2 regions of the Bacillus sp. JJ1533 genome follow, and region 1 is predicted to be linked to the other one. Evidence: riboswitches for the same ligand, from Rfam matches in the RefSeq annotation. Region 1 holds a riboswitch; the other holds the start of a gene.
The links. Region 1 has a riboswitch for cyclic di-GMP ahead of V7138_RS19800 (sensor domain-containing diguanylate cyclase). Riboswitches for the same ligand answer to the same signal wherever they lie in the genome.

Region 1 (6,412 bases):
CCCCAATCCTGTGTGACAAGGAACTGTTGTTCAATCGCTGTACCAAGTGTAATCACTTTGTTACCTGCAATTAATCGTGTCAACATGAACAATGATAGGGCAGGGATGAATACAACCTGACATCCAGATTTTACACCTTGAATCGTCAGTGGAAAAATCACACGGCGAAACGTTGTCCATTTAGATGCACCTAAGTCTCTAGCGGCATCTAATAGACTCGGATTTAACTCATTTAATGAGTTAAAGATAGGTAAAATCATAAATGGTATAAAAATATAAACCGATACAAATACAAAACTGAAATCCGTAAATAACAACTGTCTAGAACCGATACCTAGAACTTCAAGGATTGCATTTGCAGTTCCATAGGCTCCAAAAATCCCGATAAAAGCATATGCTTTTAATAGTAGATTAATCCAAGATGGAGCAATGATGAGCAGTAGCCAAAGGTGTTTGTGCTTTGTTCTTGTGATTAAATAGGCTGTAGGGTATGCCACCAATAAAGAGATAGCTGTTATTAAAAAGGCATACCAAAATGAGCTTAATGTCATTTTTAGATAAATAGGTGTAAAAAATGTTTTATAATTGATTAATGAAAGATTTCCTTCTATATCAAAAAATGAATAATAGAGTACAAGTGTAATTGGTGCAATAACAAATACAAGAATCCATAGTGCATAAGGGATAAAATATAAATTGCGGGTTAGCTTATTTTCCATGGCTTTCCCCGTCCACATAAGCCTCTAAACGGCGATCGTATTCTTCTTCCGTTTCACCGATACGCATAACATGAATCGCCTCAGGATCAAAGTAAAGTCCGATCTCGTCGCCAACCTTCGCTTTCTTTGTAGAGTGAACAAGCCATTCATTTCCGTCCTTGTCAAAACCGCAAATTTCATAGTGGACCCCTCTGAAAAGCTGTGAATCTACAACTACCTGTAACTTTCCTTTTTCAACAGAGGTAATCTCTAAATCTTCAGGACGAATGACAATTTCAACATCCTCATTATCTGAGAAGCCTTGGTCAACACAGTCAAATTTCTTACCAACAAATTCTACTAGAAAGTCTTTGTGCATTTTCCCTTTTACGATATTCGATTCCCCGATAAAGTCTGCAACAAAGCGGTTGATTGGCTCATCATATATATCAATCGGGCTGCCACTCTGTTGAATGTTTCCTTTATTTAAAACAAAAATCTCATCAGACATCGCAAGCGCTTCTTCTTGGTCGTGTGTGACAAAGATAAAAGTAATACCAAGGCGCTTTTGAAGGTCGCGAAGCTCATACTGCATTTCCGTACGCAGCTTTAAGTCAAGAGCAGACAAAGGCTCATCCAATAGAATAATCTCTGGTTCATTCACAATCGCACGAGCAATCGCAACACGTTGTCTCTGACCACCAGACATTTCTCTAATTTCACGATTTTCATAGCCAGTAAGATTGACGAAGCTTAAAGCTTCTTTCACTTTTTTATCGATTTCAGATTGCTTAAATTTCTTTATTCGTAAGCCAAAGGCAACATTTTCATAGACATTAAGATGTGGAAATAGGGCGTAATCCTGAAACACCGTATTAACCTGACGCTTATTGGCAGGTGTGGTATTTACCTTTTTTCCATTAAAGTAAACCTCTCCATCTGAAGGTTCGATAAATCCTGCAATCAAACGCAAGATTGTAGTTTTTCCGCATCCAGAAGGACCAAGAAGGGTATAGAATTTTCCTCTTTCTATTTCAAAACTGACATTGTTGAGGACCGGTGGGTCATTGTCATATTGTTTCGTCACATTTTTAAACTGGATAATAGGTATACTGTTCATTAGCAACCCCCTTCTTTCTATATAGTTTAAGATTATAGTTTTATGTAATCCGGCATAATTATACACGAAACGGTAAAAATTTCAATAACATTCATAATAGTCAAGGTGTAAAAATATGGGTTGCCATATTGGGAATAGTTACTAGGAGGAAAGTAGGGTGTTTGTAGTAGGAAAAAATTCACATTTCTAGAAAAAGGTTAGGTTAAATTCATTGACCTAAAGCAAAAATAGAAATATAATTATAGTACAATTTAAAATACTCTTTCTTTAGTGAGATAATTGAATAAAGTAAAGGCAAATTCATTGAAAGATGAAGACGCAAAACTATAGGGGCTTAGTCCAATGTGTTCATAAAGAAGGGATTCTCCAGAATTATTGAACATCCTTTTGGGACATGCCAGCCAGTTGCCGAGAATAACTCGTATCTAAGGACGTAGATTAATCGGTATATGATTAGTCTTTTTTTATACCATTTTACCATTACTGTTGCTACTATTTTACTAGATTTTTGGATAAGGGAGGGTTTCACTCAATAACTTGAACATCCTCTAAAAAATTTTGGAAGTGATTACACATGGAGAAAACCATCCAGAATCTGAACGTATTAAAAAAATTAAGTGGATTAATCGAAAGAATTGGTTCTGAAAAGAATTTGATTTCTGACGAGACTCGCGGCTTTTTTGATGGGATCTGTCAGGAAAGAGAAGAACAAGAGATTACCAATACCCTTTTAACTCAACTCCAACAAATGAACGAACAAATGGAAAATATGCATTGGATGAACAAGCATTACCGTATCCTTCATGAATTTGCCCAAATTTGCAGCAAAACCCTAAATGAAAGCGTTCTTCTTCAAAAATCCTATGAAATGGTTTCACGTGTTATGCCAGCGGATGCATTTTATATTGCCTTGCATAATCCCGGCGATGCCCATATTCAAATGATTTTTATTATGGATAACGGAGAACCAGCACCTCCAAGTATCGTGGAATTTGGTGAAAATTACACATCAAAGGTTATTAAAACGCGAGAAATTGTTCACCTCAAAAGTCAAAATCAAAACATCGAATTTGATACGAAAATGGGAGAAGGGGACGAAGATACAAGGTCCTGTCTTTTTGTACCAGTTGTAATTGATGACCAAGTAAAAGGTGTCATCTCGACTCAAAGCTTTAGGGACTTCGCCTATCGGAAGGAGCACGAAGATCTTTTACAAATGATCGGTGCACAGGTTATCAATTCGATTGAAACTGCTCGATTGTACGCAAAAATATACACGATGTCCCGTACCGACGAATTAACAGATTTAAAAAACCACCGTGCTTTCCACGAGGATTTAGCCCAGTTAATTCGAAACGAAAATGACGAAATTATCGTTATGATGATCGACTCTGACGATTTAAAGCAAGTCAATGACCGTTTCGGCCATGATGCTGGTGATTTGTATTTAAAGATTGTTGCAGATGGAATAAAAATGCTATGCAATGATAAGGTCGAAGGTTATCGGTATGCGGGTGATGAGTTCATGATCCTCATAAAAACTCAAATCGATATGGGGGTAAACGAAATCTACGATACATTAACAGAGTACTATCGTGCACACCCACTCATTATTGAGGATGAAAAAGTCACTGTTTCAATCAGCTCTGGTGTTGGGATATATCCTTATAATGGAACAACAGTGGATTCCTTGAAAAAGGCAGCAGACCAAGCGCTTTATGCTGCAAAAGAAAGTGGAAAAAACCGAATGGTCGTGGCCAATTAATAAAAAAGCTCATCCAAGTGGATGAGCTTTTTACTCGTTTATATGGGCAATAATGCCTTCTTCATCATCTAATACAAGCTTAATCCCGGCATAGGGGTCTCTGTTCAGAAATTCACCAAGCCATAGACGAATCGCTTCAATTAAGTTCGCCATAATGAGGACCTGTTTTCGATCATTCACATATACTTCTGCGGAGAATCCGTAGTCATCGTCATACATGAGTTCTACTTCAACTTCTTCTGGCTTGACTTGTTTCTTTAAGCCAATATATACGCAGACAGCATTAATGATTTCTTGTTCAGAAAGAATTAGCGACGCCATGGATCCGCCTCATTTTTCTTGCGATCTTTAATCATTACGAAGATTTTTCGAATAACAACAATTAAAACATAAATCGCAAGAACGTTAATCATTAATCCTAAAAATGAACCAAGCATACCCATTCCGCCTAAAAGACCACCGAAGAGGAATCCTGCAAGTCCACCTAGCATTAGACCTTTCATTAACCCACCAGACATGAATCCACCTTTAGGGTTGGTAGGAGTAGTTGATTTGTTGGTAACATTATTTTCTTCCTTTTTCTTTTGTTGTTGTTGGAAGTTGGATTTGTTCGTGTTTCCAATATTATTATTAAAACCACGTTTACCTGATTTATAGCCTTTTGCCTCAACAGTTGTGGTTTGGTCTTGGAAAACAAAGTTCCCAAGTGGCGAAAGAATCAGGGTAAGTGCTACTAATGCTGATAAAACCTTTTTCATATAAATGTGTACCTCCATATGTTAGTATTTATATTTTTACTATTATAACCTATTTCGTTGAAATTCTCTTGTGATTCACCTTCACTCTTATATACGATGAAAATGAGAGAAGGTTTCATTTTATAGATAAAAAAATGCTGGAAAATAGTAACAAAACCTTATATACCCAACCAGGTCAATATCACTATAGATGTAGGTAAAAAGTGGTTTTCTTATCCTAAGAGCTATAAAAATGGTATAGTATATTTGTAGTAATAGAAGGCAGGAGAGAGGATATATAATGAAAACAGAAATAGAGCTACAAAAAACATCCCTCATAGCTGATCTTAGATCTCTTTTTAAGGCAGGAGTTTTACTAGCAAATGTTCTACCTGTGTTTTCAGGATTTTGGTTAGCCATTTACTTTACGGGTGTTTCATTTCAAGATAACTTGGGATTGTTTCTATATACAATGATTGGAAGTACACTCGTCATGGCGGGGGCTTTAATTATTAATAATTGGTATGATGTAGACATTGATACAGTCATGGATCGAACAAAGAAACGACCAACTGTAACAGGCAACTTTTCATTGAAGTTTGTATTGGCCTTAGGCATTATTTGTACAGTATTAGGATTTGTTTTCTTATTTTTCACCACATATCAAGCTGTCTTTTTTACATTTGTAGGCTGGTTCACGTATGTTGTATTATACACGATGTGGTCTAAGCGCAGATTTACGATAAATACTGTGATTGGCAGTGTTTCAGGGGCTGTATCCCCATTAATGGGGTGGGCAGCTGTTGCACCAATCAATCATACCGTCCCAATCGTGCTTTTTTTGATTTTATTTGTGTTTCAAATGCCTCACACGTATGCGATCGCGATCAGGAAGTTTGATGAATATAAGGCTGCAAATGTTGCCATGCTCCCAGTCGTTAGTGGTATTGCAGCTACGAAGAGGCATTTTCTATTCTGGGTTATTTGTCTGTTCCCAATGCCTTTCTTTTTAGGTGACCTTGGAATGGTTTTTGTCATCCTTGCGACATTGCTCAATATCGGATGGATCATCTTGAGTATTAAAGGTTTTTCGATTAAAGAAGATATGAAATGGGCTCGCTGGAATTTCCTGTATTCTGTAAACTATATATTGCTTATCTTTCTATTGATGGTCATTGTGACATTACCTAAATATTTTGGATAGTGTATGGATTAAACCTCGCCGTATTTGATGTGGCGGGGTTCTTTAGTGTCATTTAAAACTGCTTGAGGCAGCATTTAGCTTATAGAAAAGGGAAGTGGGTGTGGTCTCGGGGCGATCTGGAGCCCCACCCAACCTTCCAGCCCAAAATTCAACCCAAACTGTCACAAATTCTACCCCTCAATCGTCTTGTTTATAAATCGAACTGTGGGAGTGAGTATTATGCAACTTAATGAAAAAACATGGGATTGCATCATTATCGGAGGCGGTGTAGCTGGACTAACTGCTTCCATCTACTTGGCGCGAGCTGGAAAGTCTGTGCTTGTGTTAGAAAAGTCGAAAACACTAGGTGGGAGAGGAAAAACGACGAAGAAGCTGGATTCTTATTTGAATCTGGGACCACATGCACTTTATTCGAAAGGAAAATCGTTGGAGGTCCTTGGCGAATTGGGCATTGAAGTAGAGGGGAGCATTGTTCCAACAGAAGGAAAGATTGTTCACAATAACCAAATTTACGATATTCCGGCTACACCAATTGGTCTCATAACTAGCCCATTATTAAATTGGAAAGCTAAGAAAGAGCTATTCTCTTTTTTCATTAAATATAAGAAAATAGATACAAACAAAATTAAAAATATACCATTACGACAATGGTTGCAGCATAGGATAAAGGATGAGGTTGCTCAGCAGCTTATCATCATGTTATCCCGTTTGTCCACCTATTCAAATGAGCCTGACCTGTTAAGTGCTGGTGCAGCATTAAAACAACTTCAATTAGGAAACGCAATTTACCTAAACAATGGCTGGCAAAATATGATAGATACCTTAGGAAAAATGGCTACCGAAAAAGGGGTCCACTTTCAAACAAGTAAAAGTGTTACAAAGGTTAAT
Region 2 (6,412 bases), on a different contig from region 1:
CTAATCGTGAACAGATCATGCTTATAACATTAGATACGAAGAACCAACCAACTGCCATTCATACGGTTAGTGTAGGAACATTGAATTCAAGTCTCGTATCCAAGGGAGGTGATGAAAGTTGCCATTCTAGCTAATTCTGCTTGGATCATTGTAGAGCACAATCATCCGAACCAAATTCCATCTGAATCAAGAGAAGATGTGGAGGTCACAAGCGTTTAGCTGAGGCTGGTAAGATACTAGGCATAAACTGATTGATCATTTGATCATCTGCGAGGACAAGTTTGTTTCACTCAAAGAAATAGGACATCTGTAAAGGAGGGCTGTAGTCGTAGGGATTACAGATCGTAGTGTTCGAGATGTGCTAGAAAAATTCTGCAATCAGTATGAAGGATAAAATATGCAAGACTTTAAAGAAGGTAGGTAGTACAAATTCAAAGCAGCATGGAATGGTCTATTAATGACACTCATGATCGTAACAAACATGCCTTAATATGATAAGCGTAAAGATCATTATTCATTACAGGGACATACCTATTTTATGTAAAATACATTCTTAAAGCTTTAGTTCAAGTTCAGCTTATTGGTATGTACCATGAGTCTTCAGGATTGCTTGATCTATTTCGTTTAAGTATTCATCAATACCTTTAATTAAACTCTTCTAAATAATAAATTCAAATTTGTAATAATTGGATAAATAATCCAACTTATGGTTATTATAGTTTCAATAGAATTGTTTATCAAAATGGTATGGGTGGTTTCGGCTGTGGAGAGGCTGTAGCTAAGGCGAGTGAGCACTTGGAAGGATTTAAGGAAAAGAATAATTTTTTGAGGATTTCATTAACAGATTTTCATCATGTAGGAGATGGAATACAAAATACCTTATTTTCTCAAATTCATACTATAGTTCAAAAAAAAATAATGGTCAGATCGATAATAATATTAAATCCGTGGACCTAGGTTTTGATAATGGAAAAATAGAAAAGTATCAAAGTGAAATAAAAAAGTTAGATGCATTTAGGTAGATATATAATTATAATAATCTACATTATAAAAATAACGATGTGCTAGTTGTTTTAAATTCTAATCATGGACATACATTTTTTTAAGAGGAATCATATTCCCCTCATGAGATCAAAAGAACTGTCCCTTTTATGTTATATGGAAAAAGTGTAACCAATATACAATCAGAAGAAATGATAAATTTTATAAAGAAAAAGTTAACATGTGGAAAGAAGTTATTTTTATGCATATTAAGGAAAATATCAAGGTTTAATTATTCGTATTATTGGTTCTATTCTTATACAACAAGTAGTAAACTATCAAAGCTAAAGGTTATATATTCAGTTAATACCATGCACACAATGTTTCATGTAAACAACATGGACTTTTTGTTGTTGCAATTTGCTTACTACAATCAGGCTTTTTTTATTCATTTACTTAAATCCTCTCAATTTTTGAAAGGTTTATCCGATATATAAACTAAGTATAAAAAAATAATATGGATGTTACCTATAACCACGAAAGATTTTTGATGTATTTAGGTAAGGAGGGAAAAGGTATGTTAAATAGTACCACGATTAGATTTTCAGGTTTAGCCTCAGGCTTAGACACAGAAAGTATGGTAAAGGAGTTAGTTAATGCTCAAAAGCATAGGTTAATTAAATTACAGCAAGCGAAAACAATGAATATATGGAAAACAGATGCTTATCGAGAAATTAATAGTAAGCTTGTAAGCTTTCGATCTGCAACTGAGCATCTAAGACTTCAAACCCCCTTTAATAAACAGACTACGACAGTGACACAACCTGAAAAATTGGGAGCCACAGTTACAGGATTACCATCTTCTTCAACTTACACCATAAGTGAAGCAACTATGGCTACAGAGGCTAGAGGTGCTACTGTTAGTTTTAAATTAAATATTGCAGAGGGGGTAGCCCTAGATGAAGAGATTTCTTTTAAACTTAATGGAATTGATGTTAGCATTGGAGCTGCAGACACAATAGCATCTACCATTACTAAAATAAATGATGCTGGAGCAGGTGTTGTTACAGCCTCTTACTTTAAAGATGGAAATTCATTAATTCTAACTAGTACGAATAAAGCAGCAGCATCTGAGATCTCTATCACTAATTTAACAGTAAATGGTGATACAGCTATAACTGCAAATAAGATAGGGCTCATAAATGGGACAATAAATGAAAGTACAGATAGCTTTTCTTCAAATGGTGTATCCACAGCTAAAGGTGCCGATGCCGTTGCTGCGAAAGTTGTCATAAATGGATTGACAATTAATCCAACAGGGAACAGCTTTACTTTTGATGGAATTAAATTCGATTTGAAGGCAAATATCACACCCGATCAACCGGTGTCTGTTGGAACAAAAAAAGATACATCAGTTGTTTTTGACAGCATTAAAAATTTTGTGGATAAGTACAATGAACTGGTTGAGGAGCTTAATGGAAAGATATCAGAGAAACGCTACAGGGATTTTCCTCCTCTAACAGAGGAACAAAAAAATGAAATGACAGATCGGGAAATTGAGCTTTGGGAAGAAAAAGCTCAAAGCGGAATGTTAAATGGGGACCATACTGTTTCTAGGCTTCTCACAGATTTAAGATCTAGTTTAGGGACTGCTGTTGGGACGGGGGATGCGGGATTTCAATCTTTATTTGATATTGGCATTACAACTAGTAAAAATTGGCGAGAAAATGGCAAGTTAGAAATCGATGAAAAAAAGCTAAATGCAGCTTTAGAAAATAATATGGATAGTATCATAAAGCTTTTTACTTCAAGAAGTACAGAAACTGGTACGACTGTAACCAATGTCCAAAAACATAATGAAAGTGGCTTAGGTATCAGATTATACGAACGATTAAATTTTGGAATTTCTGAACTAAGTTCAAAGGCAGGTTCTCCTAATCTATCTATTGACGTAAATAGTATGATGGCTAAAGAGCTGAAAAATATAGAAGGCGGGATATCCAGAGAAGAGGATCGTTTAGCTCGAGTTGAAGATCGTTACTGGAAACAGTTTCAAGCGATGGAATTGGCTATGCAAAGAGCTAACTCTCAAAGCGGTTGGCTTATGCAGCAATTCGGTGGAGGGATGTAAAAAATAGCGAAGTGGGGGATTTGAACCCTTCACTTTGTTTTTTCATTTAGAGCTATAACAAAAACTCATCTAAGCATTTGGTTATAAATTTCTACTAAATGTAAATGAATTATTGCCGATATTAGCAATAGATTTGGTTTGTTCAGTCGAAAGGAGAAGACTAGTATGGTAATTAAAGATATTTCCTTTGATTCTTCTGTTTTTAAGAACGCTGATATTTCAAGTAGAAATAATGAATTGATTATTGATCACATACAACCAAAAGAAGATAAACATGTAGAGGAAAATATACTAGTTTCAAAGGAAAAGCTTGAAGATGTGGTGGATGTGATGAATGATTTTTTATCTCCAACAACTACTGCATTAAAGTTTGAATTACATGAAGAATTACAAAAATACTACGTAAAGATTATTGATACAAATTCAAATGAAGTTGTCCGTGAGATACCATCAAAGAAATTGCTGGATATCTATGCGTCAATGACAAATTATTTGGGGCTCTTTTTTGATAATAAAGCTTAAAATTGATTTTCTAGTTTTTTAATAGTAAAGAAGGAGTAGATGAAAAATGGCTGTGAATAATCCATATCAAACCTATCAAAAGAATTCATTTTCAACTGCATCGCCAGGTGAGTTAACATTAATGCTCTATAACGGTTGTCTTAAATTTATAACAACGGCCCGAGTTGCAATTCAAGAAAACGATATTAGTGAAAAAAATACTAATTTGATTAAGGCGCAAAATATTATCCAGGAACTTATGGTTACATTAAATATGGAAAATGAGATTTCAAAGCAAATGATTGTAATGTATGACTATATTAAATCACTCCTAATCGAAGCTAACATAAATAATGACCTTCAAATATTAGAAGAAGCAGAGGGATATGTGACAGAATTTAGAGATACATGGAAACAAGTTATTCAAGTGAACCGTCAAAAACAATATCAAGGTGGACAAGTATAGTGAACGCACTTTTGTCACTAAACGGTATAACAAAAGAATTACTAGAGTTATTAGAGCAACCGATTCCGAAAGAGAATCGTGATAGTTTTATTGAAAGAATCACTTCTTTTTTAGACTTGAGGGACAGAGCTATAAAAGAAATTGCTCCTCCCTACACTGATGAAGAAAAGAAGTTAGGTGCTGAAATTGTCCTTATCAACAAAATCATTGATGCTAAACTAGCGGAAATCAAACTCGAGATCCAAACGGATTTAGCCCAATTGAAAAAAAGTAAAGCTACTTCAAAAAAATATGCTAACCCTTATCAAGCTGGACCGGCAGATGGAATGTTTTTTGATAAAAGAAAATAGAGATGGTTCCGAGTAGTGTATCTGCTACTCGGTTTGTTTTGCTAGATTTTTCTGTTAAATAAGGATAAATTGACTATAACTAGTAAAATAGACCTTTTCAATTCGCTGGTAAAATAGTATGATAATAGTTAATGAATAATAAAAAACCAAAGTGAAAAAGGCAAACTATGGGAAATCGTAGGACGCAAAGCCAAGGGCCTGACCCACAATCAGTGGATGGTAGCCGGTTGCCACAAGGAATCATAGTCTATTTACCTATGAACCTTGTATGAGGTTCTTTTTCTTTTGGCTTTTTTTAGAAAGGTAGGACTAAAGGATGAAGAAAATCTTGAAGAGAAACGTCACTATTCTTGCATTGCTTCTAATGGTTGTTCAATTATTCTTTCCATTCGGCAATGCACTCGCTAATGGTAGTATGCTGCCACCAAGTGATATTTCGTATCAGGAGGTAACTCCAGATGATATTAAACTCAGTTGGAATTCTGTGTATGGCGCAACAGGATACAATATTTATGAAATTACTGAAGGGCAACTCATTTTAAAACAAAAGGTGACTTCTAATAGCTATCTAATGAAGGATCTTCCAGAAGGAACCTATACATTTGTCATTTCAACCTTAAACTCAGATGGTGAGTCTGGACCTAGTGCACCAATTAGTTTTACTGTCACATACCCAGAGATGGCTGCGCCAGCAAATCTTTCTTATAAAATTTCGAATGGAAACAATGTTGTTTTAACATGGGATGCAGTTAAATATGCGGAAGTCTATAAACTCTATCGGGTTTCTGAAAGTGGCGAGTTTACGTTACTAGACTCTCCAACGAAGAATAATTACACAATTACGAATGCAGCAGAAGGAACCTATCAATATGCTGTTTCTGCGGATAACGTATTATATGGAGAATCTCCTTCTTCAGCACCTATCCTTGCTGAGGTGGTTCATCCAACGATGGTAACACCAAGTAATTTCAAATACTCTATTACAAATGGGAATGATGTTACTTTCAGTTGGACATCCGTTCCTTATTCAACAGAATATAGATTATATGAAATTACCGAAAATGGTAAAGAGCTTGTTGGAACAACAACTAATACGTCTATTAAACTATCAAATGTTGCACCAGGAAGTTATAAGTATGAAGTTCAATCATTTAGTGACCGCTTTGGAGAATCCAGTGGTGGAGACGGTCTAACAGTTGTTTTAGATGAAATTACCATGGCTGCACCAGCAAATTTTTCATATCAATTATTAAACCTAAATGATATAAAGCTAACTTGGGATAGTGCCCCAAATGCAAAAGAATATAAAATCTATCAAATCATCGATGGTGAAAAAGTATTAAAAAGTACGGTTACAAATACGTCCATCACCTATTCTAAGGCGGAAGCAGGTAAGTATGAATTTGTAATCCATTCCTACAATGATAGATTTGGAGAATCACAAGAGAGTGCGAGTGTTTCATTGACGATTGATCACGTTGAAATGCAGGCACCGAGCAAAGTAACGTCTTATGTAAAAAATGGTAATGATGTTGTATTGGAATGGGAACCAACTTCTAATACCAACAATTATTATGTTTATCAAGTAAAAGATGATGGATCTAAAGTAAGAGTAAGAACATTATCAAGTACGTCTACTACGACTACTATTGGAAATATGGCAGAAGGAAACTATAAATATGTAGTCCATTCTTATTCATCAAGGTTCGGTGAATCAGTGGAGGGAACTGAAACAACAATTTCAGTTGTTCACCCCGAAATGGCTGCACCAACAAATGTTACGAAGACAATTAAGAGTGAGACATCTTTTAGTCTAGAATGGGAAGCTGTTGAATATGCAACATCCTATAAGATTTATCAGATTGAAAACGGAGAAAAGGTTCTGAAGGCAACAACTACTAGTACAAATAGAACTTTCTCAAATATGTCTGCTGGGGAATACACTTATGAGATTTACTCACTATCTTCAAAATTTGGTGAATC

Region 2: it holds a riboswitch for cyclic di-GMP, as region 1 does, so the genes downstream of both, V7138_RS12780 (OmpL47-type beta-barrel domain-containing protein) here and V7138_RS19800 (sensor domain-containing diguanylate cyclase) in region 1, are expected to answer to the same signal.

What each region holds. Positions count from the first base shown of each region.
Region 1 covers NZ_JBALOV010000036.1:67,803-74,214, reverse strand. Annotated here, with positions in the region: gene V7138_RS19810 (ABC transporter permease) at 1-719, opposite strand, end outside; gene V7138_RS19805 (ABC transporter ATP-binding protein) at 709-1,818, opposite strand; cyclic di-GMP riboswitch class I at 2,102-2,229, shown strand; gene V7138_RS19800 (sensor domain-containing diguanylate cyclase) at 2,393-3,583, shown strand; gene V7138_RS19795 (YxcD family protein) at 3,614-3,904, opposite strand; gene V7138_RS19790 (hypothetical protein) at 3,892-4,341, opposite strand; gene cyoE (heme o synthase) at 4,622-5,524, shown strand; gene V7138_RS19780 (phytoene desaturase family protein) at 5,744-6,412, shown strand, end outside.
Region 2 covers NZ_JBALOV010000025.1:168,600-175,011, reverse strand. Annotated here, with positions in the region: partial or broken gene V7138_RS25305 (JAB domain-containing protein) at 1-219, shown strand, start outside; gene fliD (flagellar filament capping protein FliD) at 1,559-3,112, shown strand; gene flaG (flagellar protein FlaG) at 3,278-3,634, shown strand; gene fliS (flagellar export chaperone FliS) at 3,681-4,079, shown strand; gene V7138_RS12785 (flagellar protein FliT) at 4,079-4,429, shown strand; cyclic di-GMP riboswitch class I at 4,579-4,664, shown strand; gene V7138_RS12780 (OmpL47-type beta-barrel domain-containing protein) at 4,758-6,412, shown strand, end outside.